2 regions of the Paenibacillus taichungensis genome follow, and region 2 is predicted to be linked to the other one. Evidence: riboswitches for the same ligand, from Rfam matches in the RefSeq annotation. Region 2 holds a riboswitch; the other holds the start of a gene.
What was found. A riboswitch is a leader RNA that binds a small molecule or an ion and turns the genes downstream of it on or off. The one in region 2 is predicted to bind glycine.

Region 1 (3,423 bases), 2.0 Mb from region 2:
AGTGATGTTTCTGATCAGCATGTCCTCATCTATATTTGTCCCTTCCTCTCAGGTATACATTACCCGGCTGGTACCTGCTGAACGGCGCAAGCGCTTTAATTCCCTACAAGCTTTGATCAGCTCAGGGGCATTTATTACCGGCCCGGCAGTTGCAGGAGTGATGCTGTTATATTTATCTCCGGCAGCAGCCATTTATGCCAATGCGGTTTCCTTTGCTGCTTCTGCGTTGATTCTAATGTTTCTTCCCAAACTGGGCATTGGAGAACAGAATATAGGGACGGGAAGCAGGCTGACCCCTCGGATGATTGCCCAGGATTGGAGAGCTGTACTGAGCTTCAGCCGAAAGTCGGGCTACGTGGTCGGTATATATGCCCTGTTCCAGATTATTCTGGTGGTCGGCATGTCGCTGGATGCTCAGGAAGTGGTGTTTATCCGTCAGGTGATGAACCTGCCTGAATCACAGTACGGAGCATTAATGAGTATCACCGGCATCGGTTATTTGGCAGGTTCCATGCTGGTTTGGATGTTCGCCAAACATTTGCCGGTCCGTCACATGATGGGTGGCGGTGTACTTCTGGTTGCGCTTGGTTATTTCCTGTTCGCCCGTTCATTCTCGTTTGAACTGGCGGCTGTTGCCTTTATTCTGCTCGGTCTGTGCTCCGCACTGGCGAATACCGGCCTGGTTACCTTTTATCAAAATAATATCCCTGTCGATCTGATGGGGCGAATGAGCAGTGTACTTGGACTTGTGTTAAGTGTGCTACAGGTGGCTTCCATTTTGATTGCAGGGGTAATAGCAGAGCAGTTGTCGCTTCGTATGGTATATACAGTTGTATCTGGGGTCATGCTGTTAGCTGCGTTGGGATTGTGGGTGACGAGCATGTTTCCTTCCCGAAGCAGGTATTACGATGAACCGGCGAAGCCCAAGGCGATGGTGGGGTGACAGGCAGAAATACGGCAATTCTAGTACAGAATAAAGGTTGCCTGAATACCCGAACCGTTCAGTGGAACATAACATAAATAGTATTAAACACAGATATTGGCTAATAGAAAATGAACAATGTATGCGCTTTCGAGATGAAACGCATTAACACATTCATGTGATGAAAGTTTACAGTTTGTTCGTTTATCTTGTGTATAAAATGGAAAAAAGCAAATATTCGCAAAGAAATCGTTAAGTTTGTTGACACTGATCTTCCGGTCGATTAATCTTAATGAGAAAGTATTAAAAACTTCAATTATCGTTCTGGTACAAGATCAGAATGGTTCCATACAGCGAATGATAGCGAGCGGGAGAGACCTGGGCATGTCGAGTAAAATGACAGCTGTCGGGCACCGAAGGAGCAAGCTGCTACGCACCCGGCGCAGCGGTTAATCTCTCAGGTAAATGTACCATCGTTGGACGCAACTCTGGAGAGTGCGCGAACTGCGCCACCCAAGGGGTATATGATCAAGCAGCACGGTGTGCAGGGTGACATCACCTGTGAATACAGGGATGCATCGATTCGCCGCGCTGCTTATCATGAAACTCTCAGGTATCGAGGACAGAGAGAGGGCCTAGGGCCTTCTTCTGTCCTTTTCTTATGTCATCATTCAGTAATAAAGGAACATTATGGGTGTACGTCTGGATGAAAATGACGATTATAAATGGAGGGTTTGCGATGCGTTTTAAAGACGTTTTTTCAATTATTGGTCCGTCCATGACAGGTCCATCAAGTTCACATACGGCTGGAGCGGCAAGATTGGGGCGAATTGCCCGTCAGTGGCTGGGATGCACGCCTGAACGCGCTCGATTAACTCTATACGGCTCGTTTGCTGATACGTATCAGGGGCATGGTACGGATCTTGCGTTGATCGGTGGCCTGCTTGATTATGTGACTGATGATCCACGTATACCGGATGCAGAACAATATGCAGAGGAAGCGGGTATGGAGGTAGAGTTTTTCACAAGCGGCCTGCCTGCTCCTCATCCGAATACGGTCAAGATTGAACTATGGCACGGAGACCGCCAATGTTCACTAATCGGTGCTTCCATCGGCGGTGGTAGTGTATCGGTGCATGCATTGAATGATTTTCGTGTACAGATCAGCGGAGAGTTCCCCACACTTGTACTTCGCCATTCGGACAAAGCAGGGGTGCTCGCTTCGGTAACCTCCACCATCAGTTCGTCCGGGGTGAACATCGGGTACATGCAAGTGGATCGGAAAGCCCGGGATGGTGAAGCACTGACAGCGATGGAGATGGATGGTGTGCCGAATCCTGAGATGTTGAACCGTCTGCGGTCGCTGGATCATATGCTGGACATTCGCGTGATTGATTTGAAGAGAGGGGTCGAGCCTGATGCGGTTTAAACATCTACATGAACTGAATACCATCTGTACAGCAGAGTCCAAGACCATTGCCGAGCTGATGATCGAAGAGCAGGTTCAGGAGACGAATATCCCGGAAGTGGATGTTGTGCGGCAGATGTCGGATTACTATCAGGTGATGAAGGAAGCTGTACACAAAGGGCTAACAGAAGATACAACATCACGCAGCGGCTTGACTGGCGGAGACGGCAAAAAAATGGCTGAGTACATTCGTAAAGGCGAGACTTGTTCTGGAGATGCCTCTGCACTGGCCATGGCGTATGCCCTTTGTGTATCGGAAGTGAATGCCTCGATGGGCCGGATTGTAGCCACACCGACAGCTGGCTCCTGCGGCATCATTCCGGGTGTATTTATCAGCTCCCAGGAGCGTTTTGGCTGGAGTGACGAGCATCTGGTGAACGGTCTGTTCTGTGCGGGAGCGATCGGTTATGTCATTGCCAACAACTCATTTATCTCAGGTGCCGAGGGTGGCTGTCAGGCTGAAGTGGGTTCTGCGATCGGTATGGCCGCTGGAGCCATGGTGGAGCTGCGTGGAGGGACGCCGGAGCAAGTGGTTCATGCAGTTGGCCTCGCGTTAAAAAATACACTAGGGCTCATCTGCGATCCTGTCGCAGGCCTCGTGGAAATCCCTTGCATCGTCCGTAACGGACTGGGTGCCGTAACTGCGCTGGCTGCGGCCGACATGGCGCTGGCCGGGGTACGAAGTGCCATTCCTTCTGACGAAGTCATTGATGTCATGCTGGAAGTGGGCAGTGCGATGCCGAGCAGGCACCGTGAAACGGCCCAAGGTGGGCTTGCCCAAACACCGACAGGACGGAAAATGATGGAGAAGCTTGCTAAACCAAAGGCGAAGCGTGCGGAGCCTGAGACTGAAGCTGAGTCTCCTAATGAAAATGAACCGGAAGCCAAGGCATAACGCCTTTGGCCTGAAATCAATTTTAACTTGGTGTGCCTTTTAATATAAAAAAAGGTGATGAGCTCCCATCTTGATACGAAAAGCCGATACGAATTCTTCCTGGTGAAGAAGCGTATCGGCTTTTTTTGCTTTTGCCCA
Region 2 (3,423 bases):
CTGGGGCTTCCAGCAGACCCAGCGATAGCGGGTTGGCGCTGACCACGAGCAGGCTCTTGTGCGCATGGGCAAGATCTGCGGCCTGTTTTACATTTTCCACGGCGCCGAAGAAGTTCGGGCTCTGGATCATGACGGCTGCGGTGTCATCGGACACGGCGGCTTGCAGGGCATCCCAGTCTGTTACACCATTTTGATATCCAATCTCAACAATCTCCAGATTGAGGCCGTGAGCATAAGCTTGCAATACCTGACGGGATTCAGGGTGCACGGTGCGTGACACAATCAGTTGTTTGCGGCGGGTTGCCGCTGCGGCCAGATTGCCTGCTTCCGCAAATGCAGTCGCACCATCGTACATACTGGCATTGGCTACAGCCATACCTGTCAACTCACAGATGTAGGATTGAAACTCGAAAATCGCCTGCAATTCTCCTTGGCTGATCTCGGGTTGATAAGGTGTATAGGCGGTATAGAACTCGGAACGGGAGATGACATGATTAATGACGGAAGGTACGTGGTGATCATAAATACCTGCACCCAGGAAACTGGCGTGTGTCTCGAAGTTGGCATTCGCTGCCGCTTGCTTCGACATATGACGTGTCAGTGCATATTCATCGAGTTTGGAGGAAACAGGCAGTTCACCCTGATAGCGAATCTCCTGTGGAATGTCATGGAACAGATCTTCAATCGTTTCCACGCCGATGGTTGCCAACATGGCACTCTGATCCTGCTCGGTCATGGGAATGTAGCGATGCTTGCTCATGCTTGATCAGCTCCTTGAGTAGGTGTCTTTGGCGCACGTGTCCGTTTATGAAAAGGGGTCTTCACGACCTCGGCTTTTAGTTTCTTGCCACGAATCTCAATCTCCAGCGGGGTACCTAGTGCAGCATATTTGCTGTCGATCAAGGCCAGCCCCAGATTACGTTTCAACGTAGGCGACTGAGTCCCTGTGGTCACTTCACCAATCTGCACACCTTCGGCGTAAATGGGATAATGAGGGCGAGGAATGCCGCGCTCCAGTACTTCGATCCCGACCAGCTTGCGGGCAGGTCCATCATTTTTTTGCTGCAACAAGGCTTCATGTCCGATAAACGGTCCTGCATTTAACTTCACAAACATGCCAACGCCAGCCTCCAGCGGTGAGATAGTTGCAGACAATTCCTGTCCATACAGGGGCAGCTTGGCTTCAAAGCGCAGCGTATCCCGGGCACCCAGTCCTGTGGGAACAAGTCCGTGAGCTTCTCCGGCTTGCATCAATCCGTTCCAGACCGCAGCGGCTTGTTCCGCAGGAACGTAGAGCTCAAAGCCATCTTCACCCGTATATCCGGTACGGGATAACAGCAATGTAACGCCGCATACCTTCGCATTTGCCACAAAGCGGAAAGGCTCAATCGAAGACACATCCGTGTCTGTCACCGTTCTGAGAATATCTACTGCCAGCGGACCTTGCAGAGCAAGTAGCGCTGTTTGATCCGAATCATTGGTCATCGTTACGCCAGGCATCATGTGCTGTTGCAGCCATGCCCAGTCCTTATCGATGTTGGAGGCGTTAACCACCAGCATATATTGCTGGTCTTTCAGTTTATAAATCAGCAGATCATCGACCACGCCACCATCCGGATAACACATTAACGTATATTGGGCCTGACCGGTAACGAGTGTTGTTACATCATTAGTGGTCATGTGCTGTAAAAAAGCTTCTGCGTGTTCACCTTGTACGGTGAATTCGCCCATGTGGGATACATCAAATAATCCAGCACGTTCTCGCACCGCTTCATGCTCTTTCTGAATTCCGCTGAATTGTACCGGGAGCTCCCAGCCACCAAAATCAATGCATCGTACGCCTTCATATTGCTGATAGAGTGGAAAGAGTGGGGTTCTAAGCAAATCGGACATCCAATCACCTCGTCATGGGCCGTCAACCGGCCGAGTGTATAACCATGGATCAATGAATCTGGCATCATATTTTATTATAAAAGTAAGGTAAGGACGCGATAGGCAGCGCCGCTCTATAACCTGTTTTCGTTTTTTTGGGAAAAAGGAAAAGGACAGGCCAAAGAATCGGCATGCCAGAAGCACGCTGTATTCTTAGGCTCTGTCCTTGGTACCTGAGAGTTACCCCGCCGCATGATGCAGCAGGTTTCCCCTTGGGTGATCATAACGCCCACACAGGGCGATTAGATGCTCTCCAGAGTTGCGTCCCGTAAAAGTCCTTTTGCCTGAGAGATTCACCTCCGCTTGTCGGTGGTTTACTCCTTCGGCGTTACCGCATGTACACCCTGATTCGGGTGTCAAGGGTAATCTCTCCCTTTACATTCATCCGCGGGTATTGCATAGACCAATTAAACACATTTACTACTCTCATTAAAGCCTGAATCGACTATTGATGTCAAGAACGATATCATAGAAATGAATAAAAAAGCCGAATGATATTTTTAATTCGTTTCATAACGTTCGTCTATTTATAAAGAGTGCGCTTACTTTTCTAATATTCACCATTATATGTAGGGAGAGTGCATTTGAGTTACAGGTATATAAGGAAGAAAAACAAATAAATTGTGAGGTATCTTGACATTTGAATCGAAAATATCATACGCTATGTTCTGGGAAAAAGGTTAAGGTCAAAGAAACGCATGCACTCATTAATGAAAAGCGAGGCGGATATCGATGAGCGAATTGAAAAGTGATTTCCTGTACAGTGAAGAGCACGAATGGGTGCAGACCGTAGGGGAGGATACCGTACGTATTGGTATTACCGAGTTCGCGCAGCATCAGCTGGGTGACATTGTGTTTGTGGAATTGCCTGACCTGGAATCGGATGTAAAAGCGGAAGACGGCATTGGAACGATTGAATCCGTCAAAACCGTTTCGGATTTGTTTTCTCCTGTCAGTGGAACGATTATTGCTGTGAATGATGCATTGCAGGATTCCCCGGAGCTGGTTAACAACTCTCCATATGAGGAAGGCTGGATGATCGAGATTCGTGTTGAGGGCGACCTGACAGCAGCACTTTCCACGTTGATGAACGCGGATGCGTATCGTAAACATACGGAATAATATTAAGGTACAATTCACCGATTGGATAGAGTTTTAGCTTGATGCAAAAGTTTTTTTAAGGTAATAAAATGAATCGATGATTATAGATCCGAATGGTGATATTGCTTATTCGGAGAATACTTAGGCGCAATTGCCTCATCTGAATCAGGATGAGGTCATTGCGCTTTTTCGTTGTTACTCGATGAATTAGACTAATTAGATGAAATAAATATCAATCTAACATGTTTCATCATCATTTCTAAATGAGGTAGGAACAGCTCATTTAAATAGAATAAATTTACAATTTCATTTGTCATTAAAATGGGGCAATTCGTGGGTATGATACATGAAAGGGAATAACAGGTTTCGATCAATATACGGGTTTAAATA

Region 1: linked by a shared signal. The riboswitch ahead of sdaAB (L-serine ammonia-lyase, iron-sulfur-dependent subunit beta) and the one ahead of gcvT (glycine cleavage system aminomethyltransferase GcvT) in region 2 are both predicted to bind glycine.

What each region holds. Positions count from the first base shown of each region.
Region 1 is NZ_CP194720.1:5,547,547-5,550,969, reverse strand. It holds gene ACR1R9_RS24960 (MFS transporter) at 1-943, shown strand, start outside; glycine riboswitch at 1,281-1,404, shown strand; glycine riboswitch at 1,409-1,550, shown strand; gene sdaAB (L-serine ammonia-lyase, iron-sulfur-dependent subunit beta) at 1,662-2,351, shown strand; gene sdaAA (L-serine ammonia-lyase, iron-sulfur-dependent, subunit alpha) at 2,341-3,285, shown strand.
Region 2 is NZ_CP194720.1:635,939-639,361, forward strand. It holds gene gcvPA (aminomethyl-transferring glycine dehydrogenase subunit GcvPA) at 1-760, opposite strand, end outside; gene gcvT (glycine cleavage system aminomethyltransferase GcvT) at 757-1,893, opposite strand; glycine riboswitch at 2,091-2,191, opposite strand; glycine riboswitch at 2,195-2,317, opposite strand; gene gcvH (glycine cleavage system protein GcvH) at 2,665-3,054, shown strand.